DNA from 3 places in the Thauera humireducens genome. Region 3 is predicted to be linked to each of the others. Evidence: predicted binding sites of a transcription regulator. Region 3 holds the regulator's gene; each other region holds the start of a gene.
What was found. Region 3 encodes FNR, which switches genes on or off when oxygen is low (the NO sensors DNR and NnrR bind a similar motif). Its sites were predicted from a motif close to TTGANCTAGNTCAA; they were not measured.
Positions count from the first base shown of each region.

Region 1: a site for FNR is predicted at 5,761-5,774, ahead of ubiU (ubiquinone anaerobic biosynthesis protein UbiU). Genes of this name have one in related genera too.
Region 2: a site for FNR is predicted at 2,958-2,971, ahead of coxB (cytochrome c oxidase subunit II). Genes of this name have one in related genera too.

Region 1 covers NZ_CP014646.1:3,579,852-3,589,220, forward strand. The annotation lists gene recA (recombinase RecA) at 1-724, opposite strand, end outside; gene AC731_RS16650 (CinA family protein) at 858-1,343, opposite strand; gene AC731_RS16655 (phosphatidylglycerophosphatase A family protein) at 1,363-1,845, opposite strand; gene thiL (thiamine-phosphate kinase) at 1,955-2,914, opposite strand; gene ubiT (ubiquinone anaerobic biosynthesis accessory factor UbiT) at 3,069-3,614, opposite strand; gene AC731_RS16670 (U32 family peptidase) at 3,717-4,628, opposite strand; gene ubiU (ubiquinone anaerobic biosynthesis protein UbiU) at 4,683-5,696, opposite strand; gene AC731_RS16680 (high affinity choline transporter 1) at 5,806-7,266, opposite strand; gene rocD (ornithine--oxo-acid transaminase) at 7,389-9,369, opposite strand, start outside.
Region 2 covers NZ_CP014646.1:3,948,208-3,957,576, forward strand. The annotation lists gene AC731_RS18300 (MFS transporter) at 1-1,032, shown strand, start outside; gene AC731_RS18305 (DUF3833 domain-containing protein) at 1,050-1,559, shown strand; gene AC731_RS18310 (SDR family NAD(P)-dependent oxidoreductase) at 1,559-2,347, shown strand; gene AC731_RS18315 (nuclear transport factor 2 family protein) at 2,356-2,802, shown strand; gene coxB (cytochrome c oxidase subunit II) at 3,051-3,866, shown strand; gene ctaD (cytochrome c oxidase subunit I) at 3,959-5,536, shown strand; gene AC731_RS20300 (cytochrome oxidase small assembly protein) at 5,663-5,779, shown strand; gene AC731_RS18330 (cytochrome c oxidase assembly protein) at 5,776-6,372, shown strand; gene AC731_RS18335 (DUF2970 domain-containing protein) at 6,369-6,575, shown strand; gene AC731_RS18340 (cytochrome c oxidase subunit 3) at 6,624-7,499, shown strand; gene AC731_RS18345 (DUF2909 domain-containing protein) at 7,533-7,733, opposite strand; gene AC731_RS18350 (SURF1 family protein) at 7,806-8,708, shown strand; gene AC731_RS18355 (hypothetical protein) at 8,674-9,330, shown strand; gene AC731_RS18360 (COX15/CtaA family protein) at 9,327-9,369, shown strand, end outside.
Region 3 covers NZ_CP014646.1:46,548-55,916, reverse strand. The annotation lists gene AC731_RS00310 (heavy metal translocating P-type ATPase) at 1-1,018, opposite strand, end outside; gene AC731_RS00305 (MerR family transcriptional regulator) at 1,089-1,499, shown strand; gene AC731_RS00300 (sulfite exporter TauE/SafE family protein) at 1,505-2,215, opposite strand; gene hemN (oxygen-independent coproporphyrinogen III oxidase) at 2,273-3,664, opposite strand; gene fnr (fumarate/nitrate reduction transcriptional regulator Fnr) at 3,814-4,560, shown strand; gene AC731_RS00285 (SirB2 family protein) at 4,575-4,964, opposite strand; gene AC731_RS00280 (Crp/Fnr family transcriptional regulator) at 5,069-5,749, shown strand; gene AC731_RS00275 (PHA/PHB synthase family protein) at 5,760-7,397, opposite strand; gene AC731_RS00270 (MBL fold metallo-hydrolase RNA specificity domain-containing protein) at 7,554-8,963, opposite strand; gene AC731_RS00265 (universal stress protein) at 9,092-9,369, shown strand, end outside.

The sequences.
Region 1 (9,369 bases), 640 kb from region 3:
TCTCGGACCCGACGACCTCGTCGCCCTTCTTGATCGTGCCGGTGCGGCGGATGTCCATGCGCACCGAGGCGTAGAACTTGAGCGCGTTGCCGCCGGTGGTGGTCTCCGGGCTGCCGAACATCACGCCGATCTTCATGCGGATCTGGTTGATGAAGATGACCAGCGTGTTGGTGCGCTTGATGTTGGCGGTGAGCTTGCGCAGCGCCTGCGACATCAGGCGGGCCTGCAGGCCGGGCAGCTGGTCGCCCATCTCGCCTTCAATTTCGGCCTTGGGCGTCAGCGCGGCGACCGAGTCGACCACGACCACGTCCACGCCGCCCGAGCGCACCAGCATGTCGGCGATCTCGAGCGCCTGTTCGCCGGTGTCGGGCTGGGAGATCAGCAGGTCCTGGATGTTGACGCCGAGCTTTTCGGCATAGCCGACGTCGAGCGCATGTTCGGCGTCGATGAACGCGGCGGTGCCGCCGAGCTTCTGCATCTCGGCGATGACCTGCAGCGTCAGCGTGGTCTTGCCGGATGATTCCGGGCCGTAGATCTCGACCACACGACCGCGCGGCAGGCCGCCGAGGCCGAGTGCGATGTCGAGCCCGAGCGAGCCGGTGGACACGGTCTGGATGTCGCGTTCGACGTTGCCGTCGCCCATGCGCATGATCGAGCCCTTGCCGAACTGCTTTTCGATCTGCGAGAGCGCAGCGGCGAGCGCCTTGGCCTTGTTGTCGTCCATGAAAGTCGTTCCTGAGTGATTGGCGAATTATGGCACAGAGCTTGCTGTGATGCTGTCGGGCATCTCTGACGGCGACAGTGTAAGACCTGTAAATGAATACAGCAATGCCGCGGGTCGGCGCCCGCCAGCCGCTTCAGCGAGCGAGTTCGATCACTTCGCTGAGCGCGTGGATCACGGTCTGACGGCGCACGGCCGTGCGATCCCCGGGCAGCTGAAGCGTACGGACCCGTGTCGGCACCCCGCGTTGCGCCCAGGCCACGCACACCATGCCGACGGGTTTCTGCGCGCTGCCGCCGGTCGGGCCGGCGACGCCGGATACCGCGACGGCCAGGTCCGCGGTGCTGCGTGCCAGGGCGCCTTCCGCCATTTCGGCGACCGTGGCTTCGCTCACCGCACCGTGGCTGTCGAGCGTGTGCGCAGAGACGCCGAGCATGTCGGTCTTGGCCGCATTCGAGTAGGTGACGAAGCCGCGGTCGAACCAGGCCGAACTGCCGCTGGTGGCGGTGACGACCTGTGCGATCCAGCCGCCGGTGCAGGACTCCGCGGTGGCCAGCATCCAGCCGCGCGCGGCCAGCGCCTCGCCGACCGCGACCGAGAGCGCGTCGAGTTCGGTGTCCATGCCTCTCCTCCCCTTCGGATCAGATGCCGAACAGTGTGACCAGTACCGCCAGTGCCAGCAAGGTGTAGCCCGCCGCAACGAGGTCGTCGAACATGACCCCGAAGCCGCCTTTGAAGCTGCGGTCCGCCCAGCGCACCGGCGGCGGCTTGACGATGTCGAAGAAGCGGAACAGCGCCACTGCGATGGCCTGCCACAGCAGCGTCTTGGGGGCGAATGCGAGCACCAGCCAGGTGGCGACCATCTCGTCCCATACGATGCCGCCATGGTCCGGCACGCCCAGTGCCTGTCCGGTCCGTTCGGCGGCGATCACCCCGGCAACGAACAGGCTGGCGAGCAGGGCGAGGAAGACGAATTCCGACAGCGGGGTGCGGATCAACGGGTACAGCGCCCACGCCAGCAAGGTGCCGACCGTGCCCGGCGCCCACGGCGACAGTCCGGCACCGAAGCCGAGGGAGATGAAGTGGGTCGGGTGGCTCAGCAGCAGGCGCGGGGTTGGGCGCATTGAGGGGTCCTGATCGGGGTTCTGCGGTATGTGGGCGTGGCGGCTCGCGTGCGCACGCTCAGGCGAAATGACTACTCAGGCGAAATGACTACTCAGGCGAAATGACTACTCAGGCGAAATGATCGTAGCCCGAGGCGCTGGCGGGAGCCAGCATGCCGTCGGATTCGCGCAGCAGGCAGTCGCCTGTCTGGCCGGTGATCTGGCCGATGCGGTGCAGCGGCAGACCCAGTCTGGTGGACAGTTCGCGTAGCGCCGGGCGTGCGCCGACCGGTGCGGTGAACAGCAGCTCGTAGTCGTCACCGCCGGACAGCAGGCAGCGTCTGGCCGTCGCCGCGTCCGCGCCGGTCGCGCGCAGCGCGCAGAGCGGCAGGGCGTTGACCTCCACGATGGCACCAACCCCGGAACGCTCCAGAATGTGGGCGAGATCGCCGAGCAGGCCGTCGGATACGTCGAGCATCGCCGTCGCCAGGCTCCGCAGTTGCAGGCCCAGTTCGACGCGCGGCAGCGGACGCTGCAGGGCGTCCACGCAGCGGGCGTGCCCGGCCGCGTCCAGTGCGACCTCGCCGCGCAGCGCAGCCAGTCCAAGCGCAGCCAACCCGGGCTGGCCCGAGATCCACAGCTCGTCTCCGGCGCGGGCGCCGGCACGGGTGATCGCCTTTCCTGCGGGGACCTCGCCGATGATGGTGACCGACAGGTTCAGCGGGCCGCGGGTGGTGTCGCCACCTGCAAGGTCTACGCCGAAGGCTTCGGCGCAGGCGAACAGGCCGCGCGCGAAGGCCGCGATCCAGGCATCGTCGGCTGCCGGCAGGGCAAGGGCGAGGAAGGCCCAGCGCGGCTCAGCCCCCATCGCTGCCAGGTCGGAGACGTTGACCGCGAGTGTCTTCCAGCCGAGATCTTCCGGATCGGTGTCGGGAAAGAAGTGGGTGCCGCTGACCAGCATGTCGGTCGAGACCGCCAGCTGCATGCCGGCGCGTGGGCTCAGCAGCGCGGCATCGTCCCCGACAGCGAGGTCGGTATGTCGCGGGGGCCGGCTGAAATGACGCCGGATCAGGTCGAATTCGGAAGGCATCGCGCGTCGGGGCCAGCACGGTATCGAGGGGGTGCAAGCTTAACGCAGATGGCGCGTGCGGGTGGCGCAGGTCACGCCGCCGGCCGTCAGGCTCCGCACCTCCGGCCGGGTGCGCGAGCCGGGCGGATGCCTGAGGTCGGACGTGTCGGAGGTCTCAGCCGCGGCGGCCGGTGAGGCGAGCCTTCAGTGCGTCCCAGTCGACCGCGTCGAGCGTGTTCTTGACCAGCAAGCCGAGGTCGGTGTCGCCTTCCATGCGCAGGCGACGGCTGAAGAACAGGGTGTCGGGGTCTTCCTCGCGCAGTGCCAGCGCCATGAAGTCGCGGGTGGTCGCGGAGATGATCAGGTCCGGTTTCCTGTCCGCCGCCGGCGTGGCGCGGCGAAAGCCCTTTTCGGTGAGGGTGAAGTCGAGCGTGAGGCCGGCATCGAGCACGCGCATCTGCAGGTGATGGCCGGTGAGCGGCGCGAGCGTGTCGCGCGGCAGGATGCGATCGAGCGCGAGGTTCAGCGCCAGTGTCAGCACCTGCGTGGGCGGTTGCTGCGGCAGACGCGACACCAGCTTCGCCACCGGTGCCGGCACGGTGAAGTCGGGAATGCGAAGGTTCTCCAGGCGTTCGCCGATGCGTCGGCGCAGGCTGCCGGGCAGCAGGTCGGCGGGCAGCGGCGGGCGAGGCAGGGCTGGAAGCGCGGGAAGGGCAGGCATGTTCGGTCTCCGGGGGTGAGGCGGGCGGGCGACGAGAGCGGGGGGCGAAGACGGGGTTCTGGGCGGGGACGCTGACCGGCAGGGGCGGGCGGTCCCTGCCGGTCAGGCGGCGATGTACTGCTCCACGCCGGCGCGACCGTGCCAGAAGCCGTTGCACGGCGCCTCGACCATCAGCGCGCGGCTGGCGGCGAGCGCGTCGGCCGGCGTGTGGGCACCGTCGAGCGCGGCGCGGAAGAGTTCGACGATGCCACGCGTGCTGGCGCCCTGCGGGCTGATGCGCAGCATCTCGGCCTTGCCTTGCACGGCCGGGAGGTCGGCGAGCAGGTTGTGCACGCGCGCCGACTGGGTCTGCACGCCGTTCAGGGTGAGGAAGGGTTCGCCTTCGCGCGTGCGCAGCGTGATGCCGTCCATGATCGACAGACAGCGGAACTCGCAGGTGTCCTTCTGCAGGTTGAAGTGGCGGGCGGTGAAGCAGCGCGCCGAATGCGCCAGCGGCAGCCGGCCGTAGGCGAAGACCTCGGTCTCGATCGGCGTTGCGAGCGCTGCGCGCACCTCGGCCAGCGCCGCGCCCGACATCTCGGGAGCGACGGCCCAGCGCGTGGCGCCGGAATCGACCATCAGCTGCAGCGTCGCCGGATTGAAGATGTTCAGCGTCGGGCCGGCGATCCAGTTCTTCACGCCAGCGTCGGTCAACAGGCGCACCGCGCCCATGTCGTTGGCCTCGACGCGAAAGCCGGGCTCGCCGCTTGCGCTCTGGCGCACGATGCGGCGCAGCACCTTGAGGTCGGACTCGGACTCGATCAGGCCCTGGGTGCTCATCACCACTTCCTTGCCTGCGGCGGCGAGCATCTGGCCGACCTCGAGCCAGTCGTCGAGGCGCAGTTCGTGACGGCGCGAGCAGACCGTCTCGCCGAGATAGACGCTGTCGACCGGGCTTTCGGCGATGTCGGCGTAGAAATCGAGCACGCTTTGGCGCGGCCAGTAATAGAGCAGGGGGCCGAGGGCGAGTTTCATCGGGGGCGTCTCAGTTCGTTCGGATGATGCGGTGCGATGCAGCGTGCGCGGGGCTCACTTCCACGGGCGGTAGTAGGCGCCCAGCGTGTGGCTCTGGCCTTCGGAGACCTTGTTGAGTTCGGCCATCCACGCCGGCAGCACGCTGAAGCCTTCGGCGCCGCCGGACTTGAGCTTGTCGAGCGCAGCGCGCCAGACCTTGGTGACCTGGGCGACGTAGGCCGGGCTGCGCTGGCGACCCTCGATCTTGATCGCGCGGATGCCGATGCGGGCGAGTTCGGGCAGCAGCTCGAGCGTGTTGAGGCTGGTCGGCTCCTCGAGTGCGTAGTAGGTCTCGTCGTTGACCTCGAAGCGGCCCTTGCACAGCGTCGGGTAACCGGCGCGCTCGCCGTCGGCGAAGCGGTCGATGAGGATGCCGTTGAGCCGCGTCTCCATGCCGCGCGGCGTGTCTTCCCAGCGCACGTGCTTGCCCGGCGAGCAGGCACCGTTGCAGTTGGGCGACTCGCCGGTGGCGTAGGCCGACAGCGCGCAGCGTCCCTCGACCATCACGCACAGGCCGCCGAAGCCGAAGACCTCGATCTCGACCGGGGTGTGGGCGACGACGCTCTCGACCTGCGCCATCGACAGCACCCGCGGCAGCACCGCGCGCTGGATGCCGAAGTGTTCGTGGTACCAGTTGATCGCTTCGTAGCTGGTGGCCGAACCCTGCACCGAAAGGTGCAGGCGCAGCTGCGGATGGGTCCTGGTGGCGTAGGCCATCAGGCCGGGGTCGGCGAGGATCAGCGCGTCGACGCCGTATTCGGCGGCGCGGTCGATGGCCTGCGTCCAGCTCGACCAGTTGTCGGTCTGCGGGTAGGTGTTGAGCGCCAGCAGCACCTTGCGCTTGCGTGCGTGGGCATAGGCGACGCCCTCGCGCACCTGTGCCGGGTCGAAGTTCAGCCCGGAGAAGTTGCGTGCGTTGGTGGCGTCCTTGAAGCCGAGATAGACGCAGTCGGCACCGTGGTCGATGGCGGTCTTGAGGGCCGGCAGGCTGCCGGCGGGACAGACGAGCTCGATCGGGGAAGAAGTCATTGAGGCGGGACCAAGGCAGGGGAAAAATGCCCCGCAACCTTAATGCCGCAAAACAAAAGGGGCTTTGACTCGTGTCAAAGCCCCTGCATTGGATGCTGCCCGACCGGGTTCAGCGCGCCGTGTGGTGCGTCCCCGCGGCGGCGTGATGGTGGCTCGCATGCGGCCGGTGGTGCGAGGGCTTGCCGATCAGTCCGCCGACCAGCATGCCGAGCGCGCTGGCCGCGAGGCCGAAGAGTTGCGGCTCGATGTCGCCCTCCTGCACGAACAACTCGAACAGGATCCAGGTCGTCAGGCCGCAGACGATGGCGAGCGCGGCACCGAGGTTGTTGGCACGTTTCCAGAACAGGCCCGCCGCCAGCGGCACGAAGGCGCCCGCCAGGGTGATGCGGTAGGCGTTCTCCACCATCTGGTGGATGCTCGATTCGGTGCTGGTGGCGTACCAGGTGACGAGCACGGTGAAGATGACGACGGTGACGCGGGTCGACCACAGGAACTGGCGGTCGCGCATCGCGGGGAAGAAACCGCGCAGCACGTTCTCGGAGAAGGTGACCGAGGGCGCCAGCAGCGTGCCCGAGGCGGTGCTCATGATCACCGACAGCAGGGCGCCGAAGAACACGACCTGCGCGGTGAAGGGCATGTACTGCAGGATCAGCGTCGGCAGGATCAGTTGCGAGTCCTGTTCCATCAGCCTGCCCACCATGTCCGGGTCGATGATCGTCGCGGTGTAGGCGAGGAACAGCGGCACGGCGGCGAAGAAGAAGTAGCTGACGCCGCCGAGCGTGGTGCCCCACACGGCGACGGTCTCGTTCTTCGACGAGTTGACGCGCTGGAACACGTCCTGCTGTGGAATCGAACCCAGCGCCATGGTGGCGAAGGCGGCGATCCACGCGATCATGTCGACCATGTCGAGCGTGGGCAGCCAGTCGAGCTTGCCGTCCGCTGCTGCCTTGGCGACGACGACATCGAAGCCGCCTGCCATGTCGCCCGCCAGCGTGGTGACGTAAAGCAGGCCGAGCACGATCACGATCATCTGCACGAAGGTCGTCATCGCCACCGACCACATGCCGCCGAACAGGGTGTAGACCAGCACCACGGCGGAACCGATCAGCATGCCCTCGTTCATCGACACCACGTCGGCCGACAGCACGTTGAACACCAGGCCCAGTGCGGTGATCTGCGCCGCCACCCAGCCGAGGTAGGACAGCACGATGCAGATCGACAGGATCAGCTCGGTCGTGCGGTTGTAGCGCATGCGGAAGAAGTCACCCAGCGTCAGCAGGTTCATGCGGTACAGCGGGCGCGCAAAGATCAGGCCGAACAGCACCAAGCACACCGAGGCGCCGAGCGGGTCGGAGATCAGGCCGCGAAAACCTTCGTCGATGAAGGTGGCGGAGATGCCGAGCACGGTTTCGGCACCGAACCAGGTGGCGAACACCATGGCCAGCACCACCACCATCGGCAGGTTGCGGCCGGCGGTGATGTAGTCACGCGCGTTGTGTACGCGGGTAGCGGCATACAGGCCGATGCCGATGGAAACGACGAGGTAGGCGACGACAAGCCAGAGCAGCATGGTTGGGCCCTTCGTGATGGCGCATCCGCGCGTGGTGAGCGAAAAAATGAGGCGCGAGTTTATCAACAGAACGCCCGCGCAGGGGGGGTGATCTGCGTTCCAAGGGCTTGATCGTTCGCAGGTTATTGCATGCGTACAACGTCCGCGTCGACCCCGGCGGGTGTGAGCATCCGCAGGGTGTCGAGGATGCGGCGCGCGGCCTCGTCGAGCGTGGCTTCGTCGATCGTCAGCGGCGGCGCCAGCCGGATCACGTTGCCATGGGTGTCGCGGGTGGCGATGCCGCGCGCGAGCAGCTGCGTGGCGACCTCGCTGGCGTCGGCGAGGGCGGGGTCGAGCGCAAGCCCGACGAGCAGGCCGCGACCGCGCACTTCGCGCACGCACGGCAGTGCGGCGGCGCGCAGCGTTTCCATCAGCTGCGTGCCCAGGCGTGCCGCGCGCTCCCAGGGTCGGGTCTCGGCGAGCAGGGCGAGCACCTCGGTGCCGACTGCGGCGGCGAGCGGATTGCCGCCGAAGGTCGAGCCGTGGTCGCCGGGGCCGAAGACATCCATCACGCGACGGTCGGCGAGAAAGGCCGATACCGGCAGCAGTCCGCCGCCGAGTGCCTTGCCGAGGATCAGCCCGTCGGGACGCACGCCGTCGTGTTCGCATGCGAGCAGGCGTCCGGTGCGACCGAGGCCGGTCTGTACTTCATCGGCGATCAGCAGCACGTCGTGGCGGCGGCAGATCTCCGCGCAGCGTGACAGGTAGCCCGGTGGCGGCACGACGATGCCACCTTCGCCCTGGATCGGCTCGACCAGGAAGGCTGCGGTATCGGGCGTGATCGCCGCCTCGAGGGCGTCCACGTTGCCGAACGGCACGCGCTCGAACCCGGGCGGGAAGGGGCCGAAGCCGTTACGGTACTGCGCATTGGCGGACAGGCCGACGATGGCGATGGAGCGGCCGTGGAAGTTGCCGTCGCAGGCGAGGATGCGGGCGCGCTCGGGAGCGATGCCCTTGACCTTGTAGCCCCATTTGCGTGCCGCCTTGAGCGCGGTTTCCACCGCCTCGAGCCCGGTATTGACCGGCAGTGCGCATTCGTAGCCGAAGGTGGCGCACAGGCGCTCGAGGAAGACCGGCAGACGGTCGCTGGAGAAGGCGCGCGAGGTCAGCGCGAGGCGCTGGGCCTGATCCACCAGCGCCCTGACGAGGCGCGGGTGGCCGTGGCCGAAACTCATCGCCGAGTAGGCGCTCATCATGTCGAGATAGCGGCGGCCGTCCGTGTCCCAGAGCCACACGCCCTCGCCGCGCTGGAATACCGCCGGCAGCGGTGCGTAGTTGGTGGCACCGAAGCGGCGCTCCGCCGCGCGCAGCCAGTCGGTGGAAGGACCGAGCGCGGCGAGCACGAACTCGGCGATCCAGTCCGCACCCCGGTGGTCGGCATCGAGATCGGGCCGGTACTCGACGATCTCGAGTCCGACCAGGTCGGCGCAGGCGCGCAGTCCGAGCAGGGCGTCGGCGAGCGTGCGCGGCTCGATGCCGCCCGGCTCCGGGCAGGTGACCGCGGGGAAGGCCTGCGGATCGAGCGCGTCGAGGTCGAGGCTGAGGCCGAAGCCGGCGTCCGGATCGGCGCGCGCGAGGCGGAGCGCGTCGGCGAATACCGCGGACAGCCCGCGGGCGCGCACCTCGCTCATCGTGAAGACGCGCACCCCCAGCCGCGTCAGCAGCGCCAGCTCTTCGGGCTCCCAGGCGCGCGCGCCAATGATGCAGGTGCGTGCAGGGTCGAGTGCGGGGCCGGGGATGCCGGTGAGCGCGGCATGGCCTGTGCCCAGCAGCGCGGCGAGCGGCATGCCGTGGATGTTGCCGGAGTGGGTGGTGGCGTCGGTGTGGCTGTCGAGGTGCGCGTCGATCCAGATCAGGCCGGGCGCGCGCGCGCGCCGTCGGCCGATGCCGCGCCAGGTGCCGGCCGCAACCGCGTGGTCGCCGCCGAGCACCAGCGGGAAGCGGTCCGCGGGCAGGGTGGCGATGCGGTCGGCAAGGCAGCGCGCGAAGTCGGCGTTGGCCGCAATGCGGGCAGCCATGTCGCTCCCGGCAATGTGGTCTTCCTTGCCGGCGCGCGCGCGGGCG
Region 2 (9,369 bases), 270 kb from region 3:
GGTGCGGGCGCCCTGTGGTTGTTCGTGCTGCTGGTGCTGGTCTCGCTCGGCTACTCGGTGGCGAGCATCGCTCACAATGCCTGGGGCGCGGAGGTGGCGCCGACCTCCGCGCTGCGCACGCGCTTCGTCGCCAGTCGCGAGGGTTTCGCGCTTTTCGGGGTGATGCTGGCTGCCGCCCTGCCGGCGCTGCTGGCCGCCGAGGGTGGCGAGGTGGGCGGGCTGGCGCGGCTGGCCCTGGTCTTCATCCCGCTGCTGCTGGTCTTCGGCCTGTGGACTCTGTGGCGGGCGCCACTGCCGGCAAGCGCGGCACCCGCCCGGCGCCCGGTGCTCGCCGGGCTCGGGGCGGCCTTGCGCGTGCCCGGCTTCAGCCGGCTGCTGGCGGTGTTCGCGGTCAACGGCATCGCCGCAGCCATCCCGTCGGCGACGGTGCTGTTCTTCGTTGCCGACGTGCTTGGCGCCACCGCCTTCGCCGGCGCCTTCCTGGTGCTGTATTTCGCCGCCGCAGCGGCCAGCCTGCCGCTGTGGGTCCGCATCTCGCAGCGGGTCGGCAAGTTGCGCGCGTGGCTGGCCGGCATGGGGCTGGCGGTGGTGGTGTTCGGCTGGGCGGCGACCATCGGGCAGGGTGATCTGCTCGCCTATGGCGCGATCTGCGTGCTGTCCGGCGTGGCGCTCGGCGCCGACCTGAGCCTGCCGCCGTCGCTGCTTGCCGACCTGCTGGCGCGGGACGATACGCAAGGTGGCGGGGGCTCGCACGCGGGCGCCTGCTTCGGCTGGTGGAACTTCGTGACCAAGGCCAACCTCGCGCTCGCCGCGGGCCTGGCGCTGCCGCTGCTCGCTGCCCTCGGCTACGCGCCCGGCGCGACGGCGCTCGATGCGCTGGCGGCCTTGTCGGTGGTGTACGCGGTGGTGCCGGTGGGATTGAAGCTGCTGGCCGTCGCCCTGCTGTGGCGCTGGCGCCACGTCCTCGAATCCGCGTCCGCGCCGCAGCTGCCTGCGGCTGCACGGACGCCCTGCGGAGCCTGTGAAACGTGAAGCGAATCCTTTGTGTGATGGTGGCCCTGTTCGGGCTGTGGGGGTGCAGTTCGGTGGAGATCGACAAATACCGCAGCGAGACGCCGGTCCTGGACCTGCGCGAGTACTTCAACGGCACGCTCGAGGCGCACGGCATCTTCCAGGACCGTTCCGGCGAAGTGGTCAAGCGCTTCGCCGTGATCATCGACGCGAGCTGGCAGGGCGAGGTCGGGACGCTGGACGAGCGTTTCACCTATTCGGACGGCAGCACGCAGCGCCGGGTGTGGACGATCACCCGCACCGGCGAGGGGCGCTACGTCGGCCGTGCGGACGACGTGGTCGGCGAGGCACGCGGCGAGTCGGCCGGCAACGCGTTGCGCTGGCGTTACGTGCTGGCCTTGCCGGTCGATGGCAAGGTCTACAACGTCGACTTCGACGACTGGATGTTCCTGATGGACGACCGCGTGATGCTGAACCGTTCGGTGATGAGCAAGTGGGGCTTCCGCCTCGGCGAGGTCACCCTGTCCTTCTACAAGCGGGGCGGTTGATGGGCTGGCTGGCGCCGCTCAACGCGCCGATCCGCGACTGGCAGGGGCGGCGGGTGTGGCTGGTCGGGGCCTCGACCGGCATCGGCGCCGCGCTGGCGCGGGCCCTGGCGGCGCGTGGTGCGCGTGTCGCGGTCTCGGCCCGCAGCCGCGAGCGGCTCGAGGCTCTGGCCGCGAGCGGCGGCGCCGGCATGCTCGCCGAACCGATGGACGTGACCCGGCCGGAAGACTTCGAGCGCGTACGCGACCGGCTGGTCATTGCCTGGGGCGGCATCGACCTCGTGGTGTTCAACGCCGGCACCTACCGCCCGCTGCGCGCCTGGGAGCTGCAGCCCGAGGTGATCCGCGAGACGCTCGACACCAACCTGTTCGGCACCATGGCGGGGGCCGCCGCGGTGATCCCGCATCTGCTGGGACAGGGCAGCGGCGCGATCGCGCTGGTGGGCAGCGTCGCCGGCTACGGCGGGCTGCCGAAGGCGACGGTGTATGGGCCGAGCAAGGCCGCGCTGATCAACTTTGCCGAAACGCTGTACCTGGACCTGGCGCCGAAGGGGCTGGGCGTGTTCCTGATCGATCCCGGCTTCGTCGCCACGCCGCTCACCGCGCAGAACGACTTCCGCATGCCGGCGCTGATCTCCGCCGAGGACGCGGCGCAGGCGATCGTCGCCGGCTTCGGGCGGGGCGATTTCGAGATCCACTTTCCGCGCCGCTTCACGCGGGTGCTGAAGCTGCTGCAGTGGCTGCCGCGGCGCGCGTACTTCGCCCTGATCCGGCGCGCGACCGGGCTTTGAGCATGCGCATGAACGAGCCGACGCGCCCCGTCATCGAAGACGCCGTCGAGGCGCTCGCCGACTTCTACCAGACGCTGACGCCGGCTTCGCTCAACCGGCTTGGCGCCCTCTACGCCGCCGACGCGCATTTCAAGGACCCCTTCAACGAGGTGATCGGCGTCGCCGCGATCCGCCGCATCTTCGAACACATGTTCGCGACCGCGGACTCACCGCGCTTCGTCGTCACCAGTCGCATCGTGCAGGGTGATCAGGCCATGCTGGGCTGGGATTTTCATCTGCGCCTGCGAGGGCGCGAGATCGTGGTGCGCGGGGTCAGCCACCTGAGCTTCGATGCCGACGGGCGCGTGGGCCTGCATCGTGACTACTGGGACCCGGCCGAGGAGCTCTACGCCCACTTGCCGCTGATCGGTGCGCTGATGCGGGGGCTGCGGCGCAGGCTGTCGGCCACCGACTGAGCGTGGGCAGTGCAGCCCGATCGCATCGGGCTCCGATGACGCGCGCGTCGCGCGCAATTGCGGCGCTGCAAAAATATCCACCATGGGAAAACCCCGAACGCAGCCTCCAAGCGCAGTCGCGATGCGGGCGTTAGCAAATATTGCGCCGCAGTATATTGATTTTTATCAAAAAACCGTGTTGCGGCTGTGTTTTTCGCTATGGCAACATCGACCACGCCTGCCAAAACTACAAGATGTAGGGGGTGGTCATGGAACGTGCCCGTCGCTTCGCGACTGCATCCGCCGCTGTCGGCCTTGCCGGTCCTGCGTTCGCGCAGGACTCGCCCGCGCGCTACAACCTGCAGGCGCCGGTGACCGGCATTGCCGAGCAGATCAACGACATGCATACCTTGATGCTGGTGATCTGCCTGCTCATCTTCATCGGCGTGTTCGGCGTGATGTTCTGGGCGGTGTTCCACCATCGCAAGTCCAAGGGCGCTGTCGCCGCCCATTTCCATGAGAACACCGCGGTCGAGATCGCCTGGACCGTCATCCCCATCCTGATCCTGCTCGGCATGGCCTGGCCTGCGACCCGGACCGTGATCGAGATGAAGGACACCTCCAACCCCGACCTGACGATCAAGGCCACCGGCTACCAGTGGAAGTGGGGCTACGACTACCTGCAGGGCGAAGGCGAGGGCATCCGCTTCCTGTCCAGCCTGTCGACGCCGCGCGAGCAGATCGAGGGCGGCGCGCCCAAGGGCGAGGCCTACCTGCTCGAGGTCGACAAGCCGCTGGTGGTGCCGGTGGGCAAGAAGGTGCGCGTGCTGCTGACCGCCAACGACGTCATCCACTCCTGGTGGGTGCCTGCCTTCGGCGTCAAGCAGGACGCCATTCCCGGTTTCATCCGCGACACCTGGTTCCGTGCCGACAAGGAAGGCATCTACCGTGGCAACTGCGCCGAACTGTGCGGCCGCGACCACGGCTTCATGCCGATCGAGGTGCACGTGCTGTCGGCCGAGAAGTACGCCGAGTGGGTCAGGAGCCAGATCGAGGCGCAGAAGGTGGCGCTGGCCGCCGAATAGGGCCGCATCGCCGCGGCGGCATCCGGGTTGCCGCGTTTGTGAATCGCGTTGTTGAGTCGTCGTTGTAATGCTGTTCGACAGGAGGACCCCGCATGGCCGCCGTCACACATGATCAGCTCCAGGGGCATCACCCCGGCCCGACCGGCCTTATGCGCTGGCTCACGACGACCAACCACAAAGACATCGGCACGATGTACATGATCTTCAGCTTCATCATGTTCCTGTCCGGGGGCGTGATGGCGTTGACGATCCGCGCCGAGCTGTTCCAGCCCGGCCTGCAGGTGGTGCAGCCGGAGTTCTTCAACCAGCTCACGACCATGCACGGCCTGGTGATGGTGTTCGGCGCCATCATGCCGGCCTTCGTTGGCTTCGCGAACTGGATGATCCCGCTGATGATCGGCGCCAGCGACATGGCCTTCGCGCGCATGAACAACTGGAGCTTCTGGCTGCTGCCGCCGGCCGCGATCCTGCTGATCGGCTCCTTCTTCGTGCCGGGTGGCGCCACCGCCGCCGGGTGGACGCTGTACGCGCCGCTGTCGGTGCAGATGGGCATGGGCATGGACCTCGCCATCTTCGCCATCCACATCATGGGCATCAGCTCGATCATGGGCGCGATCAACATCGTCGTTACCGTGCTCAACATGCGCGCGCCGGGCATGACCATGATGAAGATGCCCCTGTTCTGCTGGACCTGGCTGATCACCGCCTACCTGCTGATCGCGGTGATGCCGGTGCTGGCCGGCGCGGTGACGATGATCCTCACCGACCGCCACTTCGGCACCAGCTTCTTCAATGCCGCGGGCGGTGGCGACCCGGTGATGTACCAGCACATCTTCTGGTTCTTCGGCCACCCGGAGGTCTACATCATGATCCTCCCGGCCTTCGGCATCGTCAGCCAGATCATCCCGACCTTCGCGCGCAAGCCGCTCTTCGGCTATGCGTCGATGGTCTATGCGACGGCCTCCATCGCCATCCTGTCCTTCGCCGTGTGGGCGCACCACATGTTCGCCACCGGCATGCCGGCCGCTGGCCAGCTGTTCTTCATGTACGCGACCATGCTGATCGCCGTGCCCACCGGGGTGAAGGTGTTCAACTGGGTGGCGACGATGTGGCGCGGCGCGATGACCTTCGAGACGCCGATGCTGTGGGCCACGGGCTTCATCTTCGTATTCACCATGGGTGGCTTCACCGGCCTGATCTGCGCCATCGCGCCGATCGACATCCAGGTGCAGGACACCTACTACGTGGTCGCGCACTTCCACTACGTGCTGGTCGCCGGCTCGCTGTTCGCACTGTTCGCCGGCGCCTATTACTGGCTGCCGAAATGGACCGGCCACATGCCGAGCGAACTCCTCGGCAAGCTGCATTTCTGGTGCTCGATCGTGTTCTTCAACATCACCTTCTTCCCGATGCACTTCCTCGGCCTGGCCGGCATGCCGCGCCGCATCCCGGACTATGCGCTGCAGTTCGCCGACTTCAACGCCCTGGCCTCGGTGGGGGCCTTCGGCTTCGGCCTGTCGCAGCTGATCTTCCTGGTGGTGGTGGTCAAGTGCGTGCGCGGCGGCGAGCGTGCCGCGGCGCGTTCGTGGGAAGGTGCCGAAGGGCTGGAGTGGACCGTGCCGTCGCCGGCGCCGCACCACACCTTCGAGGAAGCGCCGGTGGTGAAGTGAGCGGAGAGGGTGAAGGATGAGCGGGTGAAGAGTCTCAGGGGTGAGCGGGGAGCAGGGGTGGAGATCTCGGGAGAAGGAGGCTCTGCTCTCCGCCTCACCACCAGGGCCGCAAGGAAGGGAGATGACATGACGCGCAGCGAGGATCGCAGGGCAGCCAACCGTCGGACCGGCCTGATGCTGGCCGCGGTGGCGTTCGCCTTCTTCGTCTTCGTCATCCTCAAGTACAAGGTGTTCGGGCAATGAGCACCCACTCCGGCCGCCTCGCCACGGCGAACCGCCGCCTGCTGCTGCGGCTGACGGTGTCGGCTGCGGTGATGTTCGGCTTCGGCTTCCTGCTCGTGCCCTTCTACGAAAAGATCTGCGAAGTGACCGGCATCAACAACTTCCTGCGGCCCGAAGCCGAGCAGGCCGCGCGTGCCGTTGCGAATACGCAGGTCGATACCAGTCGCCGCATCCTGGTGCAGTTCGACGCCAACCTGCACCACCTGCCGTGGCGCTTCCGGCCCATGCAGCGTTCGATCGAGGTGCATCCGGGGCAACTCGTGCAGGTCGAGTACGAAGTCTCCAACACCCGCGACGTGCCGGTGACCGGACAGGCGGTGCCGAGCTACGGACCGCAGCTTGCAGGGCGCTACTTCAACAAGATGGATTGCTTCTGCTTCGAGCAACAGACGCTGGCGCCGGGCGAGCAGCGCACGATGCCGGTGGTGTTCGTCGTCGATCCCGCGCTGCCGGAAGACGTCACGGTGATCACGCTCTCCTACACCTTCTTCGAGCTGCCGGGCCGCAACACCGCCGGGCTGCAGTCACCGGTCCGTGCGGAGGGCGCCTCATGAACGCCCACGGGACGCCACGCCGCGCCGGCTTCTGGCCGACCTTGCGCGCCGTGCTGTGGTCCTTCTTCGGCGTGCGCCGGCGCCAGGCTTACATGGAGGACGCGGGCTCGCTCAACCCGCTGGCGGTGGTCGTGGCCGGCGTGCTGGCTGGCGCGGCCTTCGTCATCCTCATCGTCATCGCGGTGCAAGTGGTGCTCGCCTAGCGGCACCGGGCAGGTCAGGGTCAGGATCAAGGTCAGGGGGAACACGCCATGAGTCATGCAACAGCAAGCCGCTCGTTCGACCACTACTTCGTGCCCGAGCCCTCCAAGTACCCGATCTTCGGCTCGATCGCGCTGCTCCTGTTCGGTGCCGGTGCGGCGCTGTGGCTCAACGATGCGCGCTCCGGGCCATGGCTGTTCTTCGCCGGCGTCGCCATCCTCATCTACATGCTGTTCGGCTGGTTCGGCCAGGTCGTGCGCGAATCGCAGACCGGCCAGTACGGCAGGCGGGTGGACCTGTCCTTCCGCTGGTCGATGGGCTGGTTCATCTTCTCCGAGGTGATGTTCTTCGCGGCCTTCTTCGGCGCGCTGTTCTACGCCCGCGTGCTGTCGGTGCCGTGGCTGGCGTCCGGCGACAACGAGGCCCTGCTGTGGCAGGGCTTCACCGGCGCCTGGCCCACGTCCGGCCCCTACGCGCAGAGCGGCGCCGACCCCTTCACGCCGATGGGGGCGTGGGGCATTCCCGCGATCAACACGCTGATCCTGCTGACTTCCGGCGTCACGCTCACCTGGGCGCACTACGGTCTGCTCGGCAACAAGCGCAGCCAGCTCAAGCTCGGCCTGCTGGCCACCATCGTGCTGGGCGCCATCTTCATCGCGCTGCAGGCCTACGAGTACGTGCATGCCTACGCCGACCTCAACCTGCGCCTCGACAGTGGCATCTACGGCTCCACCTTCTTCCTGCTGACCGGCTTCCACGGCCTGCACGTCACCATCGGCGCGATCATGCTGGCGGTGATGCTGTTCCGTGTGATGGCGGGCCACTTCACCCCGGACCACCACTTCGGCTTCGAGGCCGCGGCCTGGTACTGGCACTTCGTGGATGTGGTGTGGCTGATCCTGTTCGTCGTCGTGTACTGGCTCTAGAACGGGGAGACGGGACGTGACCGCCGCATGTGCCTACAGCCTGCCTTCGATGAGTCCGGTGGCGAAGCCGGCCATCAGCAGGGCGAAGAGCGTCAGCGACAGGCCGACGCGAATGGCCAGGGCGCGGGCGACCCGGGTGCCGCCTGCCGCGTCGCGGTCGCGCATCAGCAGGAACAGCGCCGAGGCCAGGCTGGCCACGATCATCAGCAGGAAGGCGATGACGACGATGCGCATGACGGTTCTCCCCGGGGTTTCGTTGCAGTGTAGCCGCGTCGATGGGGCGCACCAAACGGAGGAGGCGTGCTCGTGAGCGGCCGGGCAACGGGACGCCTGCGGATGCTGCTGCCCCTGCTGGCGGGCGTGCTCGTGGTCGCCCTCACGGTGTCGCTCGGCAACTGGCAATTGCGCCGCGCGCAGGAGAAGACCGCGTTGCAGGCGCTGCTCGACGACGCGACAGCGCGGCCTGCCGTGCGTGCAACGACCACCGCGCCGCTGGCGGCCGGCACCGACGGAGCGGGGTTGCGGCCGGGCCAGCGCCTGCTGCTCGAGGGCGAGTGGTTGCCGGCGGCAACGATCCTGCTGGACAACCGCACCCATGCCGGGCAGGCCGGCTATCACGTGCTGACGCCCCTGAAGCTTGCCGACGGCTCGGGCGTGGTGGTGGTCAATCGTGGCTGGATCGCGGTGGGGCCGGACCGCCGCGCGGTGCCGGACGTGTCGGTTGCGCGCGGACCGGTTCGACTGGAGGGCCGGCTGCACCGACCTGAAGCCTCGCCCTTCACCCTGGCGCGCGCGAACCAGTCGAGTGGCGACAAGGTGGTGCAGGTGCTCGATCTGGCCCAATGGGCGGCGGCGTCCGGCCTGGGGCTGGCGCGCTGCCCTGTGACGGCAGCGGCCGACGGCGTGGGCAGTGCGATGACCGAAGGGGCGACGACAGAAGGCGCAAGCACCACGGCGCTGCCTGCGCAGGGCGCCGCCGCAGCATCGCCCTGTGTCGCGCCCTGGATTGTGCTGCAGACCACGGTCGTGAATGACGGCCTGGTGCGTGACTGGCCGTTGCCGTCGGCCGGCATCGAGCGTCATCGCGGCTACGCCTTCCAGTGGTATGCGCTCGCGGCGCTCGCGGCCGTGCTCACCCTCGCATATGTCTGGCACCTTGTTTCTCGGAGAGATCATGAGCAGCGGAACCCTCGCTTCGCCGGGCACTGAGCCCCTCGGTCCCGTGCCGCCGCCCGTGCGCCGACGCCGGGCGCGCCGCACCTTGCTGCTGCTGGCGCTGGTATGCGTGCTGCCGGTGCTGGCGTCCTACTTCATGTTCTACGTGTGGCAGCCGCAGGGGCGGGTGAACAACGGCGAATTGCTGTCGCTGACGCCCTTGCCGCAGAGCGGCTTGTCCGGGCTTGGGGGCCAGCCGGTACTGACGCGGGGCGAACTCGAGGGTCGCTGGACGCTGGTGGTGGCCGCGCCCGCCGCCTGCGATGCGGCCTGCGCGCGGGCGCTGTACGTGTCGCGCCAGGCGCGCATCGCCCAGGCGAAGGAGATGGAGCGGGTTGGCCGGCTGTGGCTGGTCAGCGATGGTGTGGAGCCGCCAGCCGATCGTCTGCCGGGTGCGTCGGTGGCCGACGAGCTGCGGATTGCCCGTGCCGATGCGGCGTGGCTCGCGACCCTGCCGCAGTGGGCGCCTGGCACCATTCATCTCGTCGATCCGCTGGGCAACGTCATGATGCGTTTCGACGACCAGGCCGATGCGACGGTGGCGGCGCGCGCGCTGACCAAGGATCTGCAACGGCTGCTGAAGTATTCGGCGCTGGGGCGGGGAGGGCGGCCGTGAGTCGCGGCCTGCGCCTGTATCGGCGCCTGGCCCTCGGCG
Region 3 (9,369 bases):
GCTCGACCAGACGGATGATGCCCGCAAGCAGCGTCTGCGCCCCGACGCCGGTGGCGCGGCAGCGCAGCAGGCCGTTGCCGTTGAGGGTGGCCGCGAACACCATGTCGCCGGCCTGCTTGTCGATCGGCAGGCTCTCGCCGGTCAGCATCGCCTCGTTCACGGCCGACTCGCCCTGCTCGACGACGCCGTCGACCGGCACCGCATCGCCCGGACGCAGCACGAACAGGTCGCCGGGCTGCAGCGATTCGACGGGCACTTCGAGCAGTTCGCCGTCGCGCTCGATGCGCGCCATCTTCGGCTGCAGGCGCAGCAAGGCATCAAGCGCCGCCGTGGTGCGGGCCTTGGCGCGCGCCTCCATCAGCTTGCCGAGCAGCACCAGGGTGATGATCATCGCCGAAGCCTCGAAGTACACGTGCAGGTCGTGGCGGTCGGCCAGCGTGACGACGAGGCTGTAGAAGTAGGCCATCGAGGTGCCGAGTGCGACCAGCACGTCCATGTTCGCGCCGCCGCCGCGCAGCGAGGCCCAGGCGCCGCGATAGAAGCGCGCACCGATCCAGAACTGCACCGGCGTCGCCAGCAGCAGTTGCAGCCAGCGCGGCACCAGATCGTGATGCACCTCGCCGCCGGGCCACAGGCCGAACATCGCCGGCATCTGCGCCGCCAGCGGCAGGCTCAGCACGGCCGCGATCCAGAAGTGGCGAAGTTCCACCCGCCACTCGGCCCGGTGGCGGGCGCGCTCGGCCTCGCGCGCAAGCTGGCGCGCGTCGCTGGCCTGGAAACCCGCGCGTTCGACCGCGGCCGTGGCCTGCGCCAGCGTCAACGCGCCGGGTGCGAAGTGCAACGTGGCGCGCTCGGTGGCGAGATTGACGCTCGCCTGCACGCCAGGCAAGCGGTTGAGCACCTTCTCCAGCCGTGTCGAGCAGGCAGCGCAGGTCATGCCGCCGATGGCCAGTTCGAGGGATTCGGTTGCCGCCGTGCGGGAAGCATCGGGCGGCGTGTTCAGCGTTGCGTGGGACATGGTTTCGGGTATTGCGCAAACATTCGACAAACGGCAGTCTAAACCCCGTACCAAGGTACGGAGTCAACCGGTGGACACGCAAATCGAACGGACATTCACCATCGGCGCATTGGCGCGCGAGGCCGAGGTCGGCATCGAGACCATCCGCTACTACCAGCGCCGCGGCTTGCTGCACGCGCCGGAACGGGGCCATGGCAGCTACCGGCGGTACGGCCTGGCGGAACTCGCGCGGCTGAAGGCGATCCGCCGCGCGCAGCAGCTTGGTTTCTCGCTGGAGGAGATCGATAGCCTGCTCGCCCTCAACGAAGACACGGACCGCGACCGCGCGCGCGAAACGGCACAGGCGAAGATCGCACTGATCGACGCCCGCATTCGCCAGCTTCAGGACATGCGACGCGCGCTGGCCGAACTCGTGCGCTGCTGCCACGACACGCAGGCCGGTGCGCCCTGCCCCATCCTGCGTGCGCTGTCAGGCAGCTGAGCCACTCAGGTCACGCAGACCACGCCACTCCACAGGTCGCCGCCCAGTGTGGGCGCGTGATAGAGCCCGAATACGCCGAAGCCCAGCACCAGCAGGCCGGAGGCGAAGCGCACCTTCGGGTTGCGGGTGAAATCGCGGAAACGCTTGAACAGCATGCCCGCCAGCAGCAGGTTGGGCAGCGTGCCGAGGCCGAAGGCCAGCATCAGCCCGGCGCCGCGCGCACCTGAACCGGTGACGAGCGCCGTGGCGAGGATCGAATAGGTCAGGCCGCAGGGGATGAAGCCCCACAGCAGCCCGAGCGGCAGCGCCTGCTTGACCGAGCGCGCCGGCAGGAAGCGCCGCGTGGCCGGCTGGATGCGGCGCCAGATCACATGCCCCGCACGCTCGACCGGTGCCAGCAGGCGGGTGAAGCCGGTGAGGTAGAGCCCGAGCGCGATCAGCATCAGGTTGGCGAGCACGTAAAGCGTCATCTGCACCGGCAGCATGCCGTCGTACAGCATGCCCACCGAGCCGAGCGCGCCGACCAGGCCGCCGAGTGCGGTGTAGGTGGCGATGCGGCCGAGGTTGTAGGCCAGATGCAGCGGCCATTGCGGCTTGCTGCCGGGCGTCTGCACCTGCACGGTGAGCGCGCCGACAATGCCGCCGCACATCGACACGCAGTGCGTGCCACCAAGCAGGCCGATCAGGAAGACAGCGAAATAACCGGTTTCAGGCATGAGAAGAAAAGGCCCCGCTGCTGCAAAGCCTCATTCTACGCTGCGTTGCCGCAAGGTTCAGATCACGCGCGAGTAGCGCGCGCGCTCGCGGTCGGCCCGCAGATAGCGGTCGAACACCATCGCGATGCCGCGCACCAGCAAGCGTCCCCCGGGCTGCACGCTGATCCAGTCTCCGTCGATCTTGACCAGCCCCGCCTTCTCCATCTCCGCAAGTTCGGTCAGTTCCTCGGCGAAGTACTCCCGGAAGTTGATCAGGTGGGCGATCTCGATCGACTGCATCGACAGTTCGAAATGGCACATCAGCGCCTGGATGATCGCGCGCCGCAGCAGGTCGTCGGCGGTGAGCTCGATGCCACGCAGCACCGGCAGCTCATCGCGGTCGAGCGCGTCGTAGTACTCGTCGAGCGTCTTCACGTTCTGCGCATACACCGGGCCGATCTTGCCGATGGCCGACACGCCGAAGGCGAGCAGATCGCACTCGGCCTGTGTCGAGTAGCCCTGGAAGTTGCGATGCAGGCGCCCCTGGCGCTGCGCAACGGTGAGTTCGTCGTTGGGCTTGGCGAAATGGTCCATGCCGATATAGACATAGCCCGCCTCGGTCAGGCGGCGGATACCCAGTTGCAGCAACTGCAGCTTGGTATCCGGCGTCGGCATGTCACTCATGAAGATGCGACGCTGCGGCTTGAACAGGCCGGGCAGATGCGCATAGCTGTAAAGCGAGATGCGATCGGGCGAGATCTCGAGCACCTGTTCGAGCGTGCGGTTGAAGCTGATGACGTTCTGTTTCGGCAGGCCGTAGATCAGGTCCATGCTGACCGACTTGAAGCCAGTGGCGCGCGCTGCATCGATGACGAGCTTGGTCTCGTCGAAGCTCTGGATGCGGTTGACGGCCTGCTGCACGTCTTCGGCGAAGTCCTGCACGCCGACGCTCATGCGGTTGAAACCAAGCTCGGCCAGCAACTTGACGGTGTCGAAATCGACCTTGCGCGGATCGACCTCGATCGAATATTCGCCGTTGGGCACCAAGGTGAAGTGCTCGCGGACCGAGGCCATCAGTTGCCGCATTTCGTCATGCGAGAGGAAGGTCGGCGTGCCGCCCCCCAGGTGCAACTGCGTCACCTGGCGGCTGCCCTGCAGGCAGGCCGCTTGCATCTCGATCTCTTTAGCAAGGTATTTCAGGTACTTGGCTGAACGCCCATGATCCTTGGTTATGATCTTGTTGCAGGCGCAGTAATAACAGATCGTGTTACAAAATGGGATGTGGAAGTATAATGAGAGCGGTTTGCTGACGCCGCCAATGGCCCGATTTGCAAGCCAGTGCTTGAGCGCGTCGGCATTGAAAGCCTCGACAAAGCGATCCGCGGTCGGGTAAGAGGTATACCGCGGCCCGTTGATGTCGAATCGACGGATCAGCTGCGGATCGAAGATGAGTTCGTTCTGTTCGGTCATGATCTTGCTGCTACTGTGTGTGCCTAACAATGGCAGACCAGCGCAAATTTTTGGTTGACGTGGATCAACGGCCATGGTGATGCCAGCCGGGGACACTGTTAAACCGCGTTTTGGACTCTGTGAGTCGGGATGACGGGATTATCGTGCAGATGAGGGCAAGCGTGGCAATTACCGTGAGCGGGCTCAAGACCGCCTGTTCGCAGTGTAATCTTGTGGAACTGTGCCTGCCCTTCGGCATGCCCGACAGCGAACTGAGCCGCCTGGATGAACTGGTGGGTGCGCGACGCAAGGTGAAGCGCCAGCAGAACCTCTACCGCGCGGGAGACACCTTCGAGGCGATCTACGCGATCCGTGCGGGCTCGTTCAAGACCGACGTGCTGCTCGAAGATGGTCGCGACCAGGTGACCGGCTTCCAGATGACCGGGGAGATTCTCGGTCTGGATGGCATCAGCACCGAGACGCACAGTTGCAACGCCGTCGCGCTGGAAGACAGCGAGGTGTGCGTGATCCCCTACGCCAAGCTCGAACAGTTGTCTCACGAGGTCGAAGGCCTGCAGCATCAGTTCCACAAGGTCATGAGCCGTGAGATCGTGCGCGACCACGGCGTGATGATGCTGCTCGGCTCGATGCGCGCCGAGGAGCGCCTGGCGGCCTTCCTGCTCAACATGTCGCAGCGCTTCACCGCACGCGGTTTTTCGGCGGCCGAGTTCCACCTGCGCATGACGCGCGAGGAAATCGGCTCCTATCTCGGGCTCAAGCTCGAGACCGTGTCACGCGCCTTCTCGCGCTTCCAGGAAGAAGGCCTGATCGCCGTGCAGCAGAAGCACATCCGCCTGCTGGATACCGCCGGCCTGCGCAAGCTCATCCAGCACCAGACGGCCGGCAGCGGGCGCTGAGGCGCGCCCGGCGATCAGGCGGCAACCGCCAGGTAACCTGCGACATTCTTGGTCAGTGCCACCGAGGCGATCCACGCATACACCAGCAATGCGGCGGCGAAGGCGCCGAGCCGGATCCCCTTCGTCCTGCCGCGCTTCAGCGCAACCGTGCCGAGCAGGATGTAGGCGATCAGGCCGAACACCTTTGCCGTCACCCACCCTGCGTCGAAGGGATACTGCTGGATCATGACCGCCAGCGCGATCGCACTCAACAACAGGGCGCTGTCGACGACGTGAGGCAGCACCCGTGCCGGCAGGGCGTTCAGGCGCGGGCTGCCCGTCATCATCCAGAAGCCGCGCAGCAGGAACCCCATGGCGCTGAGCACCACGCAGGTGACATGAAGGTGCTTGATTGCGAAATACATGCGTACTCCCACCCGGACCGGCATCGCGCGTGCCGCGCGGCGCCCCGGGGTCGATTAGAATTGCCGTCAATAATGAGATCGCTTCCACCCAGGAACGCACGGACATGACCCACGCCGCCCTCGACCTGCCTGCGCTGCTCAAGCGCATCCCGCTGTTCAGCGAACTCTCGGACACCGATCTCGAGCTTGTCGCGCGCTACACGCGTGACCGCCACATCGGGCGTGGCGAGGTGCTGTTCCAGCGCGGCGACCAGCCGCATGGCTTTTACTTCGTCGTCTCGGGTCAGGTCAAGCTCGCCTTTTCGTCGCCACAGGGGACCGAGAAGGTCGTGGAGATCATCGGCCCGATGCAGAGCTTCGGAGAGGCCGTGATGTTCATGAACAAGCCCTATCCGGTGTTCGCCGAAGCGCTGACCGAAACACTGCTGATCCACGTCGGCCAGGCCGTGGTCACCGAGCTGATCGACCAGGACTCCACCTTCGCGCACAAGCTCCTCGCCGGCATGGCCATCCGCCTGCACGGGCTGATCCAGGACGTGGAGACCTATTCGCTGCGCTCGAGCATCCAGCGTGTGATCGGCTACCTGCTGCAGGTCGCCGACAGCGACACGCCGTGCGAGATCGCGCTGCCGACCAGCAAGCAGGTCATCGCTTCACGCCTGAACCTGACGCCCGAAACCCTGTCGCGCATCTTTCACGACCTCAGCGAATCGGGCCTGATCAGCGTTCAGGGCAAACGCATCACCTTGCACGACCCGACCCGCCTCGCCCGCTACCAGGCCTGAGGACTGCCCGCTACTTCTCGAGCACGTAGCTGCCCGGTGCCGCGCACAGCGCCGGGAAGCGCTTGCTGGCGGCCGGACGCGCCTCCACCTCGTCCCCCGCGCGCGGCTTGAGCCAGCGCATCCAGTCCTCCCACCAGCTGCCGGCATGCTCTTCCGCGCGCCTGCGCCACGAGTCTGTCGTGTCCGAGCGCTGGGCGTCGGCCGCCCAATAGCGCCGCTTCGGCGGATGCACGACGGGGTTGACGATGCCGAGGATGTGCCCCGAGCTCGACAGCACGAAGCGCTTGTTGCCGACGACGTGGTTGTTGACCGCGAAGGTCTGGCGCCACGGCGCGATGTGATCGTCCTCCGCGGACACCGCGTAGAGCGGCTGCCGGATCACCGACAGGTCGAGCGTCTCGCCGGCCACCTGCAGCGCATTGGTCTGGATGAGGCGATTGTGCAGGTAGAGCTCGCGCAGGTACCACGCGTGCATCGCGTACGGCATGCGCGTGGTGTCCATGTTCCAATACAGCACGTCGAACGGAGGCGGCGAATCACCGTACAGCCAGCCCTGCACGACGTAGTGCCAGATCAGGCTGTTCGAGCGCAGCAGCCGGAACGATGCCGCCATCTCCCCGCCATCCAGGTAACCCTTGCGTGCCATCCGATCGCACAGATAGTCGATACTGCTCTCGTCGATGAAGACCTCGATGTCGCCGGGCTTGTGGAAATCCACCAGCGTCGTGAACAGGGTCCAGTCGGCGACTGGCATGGCGTCCGGGGCATAGTGGCGGTTCGCCCAGGCCATGTACATCGCGAGCGCCGTGCCGCCGATGCAGTAACCGACCGCATGCACGCGCTCCACGCCGGCAAACTCACGCGCCACGCGCACGATCGTGTCGACGCCGTCCAGCAGGTAGTCGTCGAAACCGACGTCCCGCATCGACGCATCCGGGTTCTTCCAGCTCGTGATGAAGACGTCCAGGCCCTGGTCGAGCAGGAAGCGGATCATGCTCTTCTTCGGCACGAGGTCAAGCACGTAGAACTTGTTGATCCACGGCGTGACGATGACGACAGGTTCGGCATGCACGCGCGGCTGGGTCGGCGCGTAGTGGATGACTTCGAGCAGCCGGTTGCGGAACACGACCGCGCCCGGCGTGGTGGCGAGATTCTCGCCGACCTTGAAGTCCTCGGGGTCGGTCATGCGGACGTTGCCGGCCTGGAGATCGTCGAGGAAATTGCGGAAGCCCCGCACGAGACTGTCGCCCCGTGTCTCGATGGCCTTGCGCATCGCCACCGGGTTGGTGAGCAGGTAGTTGGTGGGCGCCACCGCATTGAGCCACTTTCGCCACCAGAAGGCAGCCCGGCGCCGCTCCTTGCTGGAAAGCGCGGGCGTGTCGTACAGCATGTCCTGCGTGTGATGCGTGAACGCGAGGTACCACTCCTTGATCAAGTCCCAGGTCGGCGATTCGGTCCATACCGGATCGGCGAAGCGCGCATCGTCCGCATTCGGCGCGATGGGATCCTGGCTGGGTACGCCCAGCATCCGGTCAAGGGTATGCCACTGCAGGCGCCACAGATCGTTCGACAGGCGTACCGCGCGCTCGGCGAGCTCCTGCGGATGCGCCAGCCAGGCCAGCTGGGCATGCACGATCGGGGCGGACATACCGAGTGGGTCGATTGCGTCGGCAACGCTCTCGCGCAGCCGATGGAAGTTGCGCACCATTTCCGGGCCATTGGGCGCTCCAGCCCGACTCTGGCTTCGTCGGCCGCTGTCGGACGGTGGATGACTGTTATCGCTGGTCACGTCGTTCTCCTCGCATCAGGGGATCGGATAGTTTACGCCCGGCTCGGGCACCACCGGCGCCGGCCAGCCGAGCCTCGCATGTATCGCATCGGCAAGCGCCATCGCACCCAGTGGCTCGCCATGCACGACGAAGGTCCGTTGCGGCGGCTGCTTGATATGTGCAAGCCAGTCGAGCAGCGCTGGCTGGTCGGCATGCGCGGACAGCCCGCCAATGGTATGGATCCGAGCCCGCACCGGCACCCGTTCACCGAACAGGCTGACCTGTCTTGCGCCATCCACCAGCCGGCGCCCCAGCGTACCAGCCGCCTGAAAACCGGCAATGACGATCGAGCACTCGCTGCGCCCGAGGTTGTAGCGCAGATGATGACGGACCCGCCCCGCATCGCACATGCCGCTCGCGGAAATGATCACAAGGCCGCCCTTGACGCTGTTGAGGGCCATGGACTCCTCGACATCCTGAACGAAACGGACATCGAATCGAGCACCATTTTCCTGCGACCACGCGAAGAGCTGACGCGTGTCCTCGTCCCACAGTTCGCGGTGACGGACAGTCAGTGCCGTCACTGCCGAAGCCATCGGCGAGTCGACGACGACCTTCAGTGGCCCGATGCGTCCGGCGCGAACCAGGTCGGCCAGCACGAACAGGATCTCCTGCGTACGACCGACCGCGAACGCGGGAATGATGACGTTGCCTCCGCGCCCCACCAGCGTCTGCTTGATGGCATCCGCCAGTTCGTCAAGCGTGGCGTTGAAGGATCGGTGGGCACGATTGCCGTAGGTGGACTCCACGCACAGCACGTCGGCGCGTTCGACGCGCACCGGGTCACGCAGCACCGGGCGCATCGGCTGCCCGAGGTCACCCGACACGACGAGCCGGCGCAGGCCGCTGCCCTCGCCCACATCGATCTCGATGATCGCCGAACCCAGGATGTGACCGGCCTCGCGGAAGCGGAAACTCACTCCTGCGCCGGGGTGGCAGTCCGTTTCGTAGGGCACGGCCTTCAGCCGGCCCAGGCTGGCGCGAGCCTGCTCGACCGTGTAGAGCGGCGTCATCTCGACGCGATGACGCGCCTGCCGGTTACGCGCATGGCGCAAGGCCCATTCGGCCTCCTTCTCCTGAATGTGCGCGGCGTCCATCAGCATGATCTCGAGCAGGTCCACGGTCGCCGGGGTCGCATAGACCGGCCCCTTGTAGCCGAGCGCGACGAGTCTGGGAATGAGGCCGCTATGATCGAGATGGGCATGCGTCAGCAGCACGAAGTCGACGCGTTTCAGATCGAAGTCGAGCGCCTGCCGGTTCTTGAGCTCGGCCTGCCGTCCCCCCTGGAACAACCCACAGTCCACCAGAAAGGTCCCATGGGCATGATCAACACGGAGGCAGGACCCTGTCACTTCGCCCGCCGCACCGAAAAAACTGAGTTTCACCGTGCTCTCCTCCCTATTTCGAACAATGCGCCTTGCAAGCAGGCACACGTTTGACCGTCATCAAGCCAGATGAGGACCGTCAGGTCGCTATAATCAATCCCGTAACAACCGACAGGAGAACTTCCGCCATGTTCAAACACATTCTCGTTCCGACCGACGGCTCCAGCCTATCGGAAGGCACGGTGTCCCGCGCCGTCACCTTCGCACGCGAAGCCGGAGCGCGCATTACCTTCTTCTATGCCCAGCCCGATTTCCCGATGCCGATCTACGGCGAGGGCGCCCTGATCGACCCCACCACCCCCGAACAGTTCGCCAAGTCGGCCGCTGCCGAAGCGCAGGGAATCCTCGCCAAGGCCAAGGCGGTCGCAGATGCGGAGGGCGTCTCGGCAGCAACCGATACCGTCGT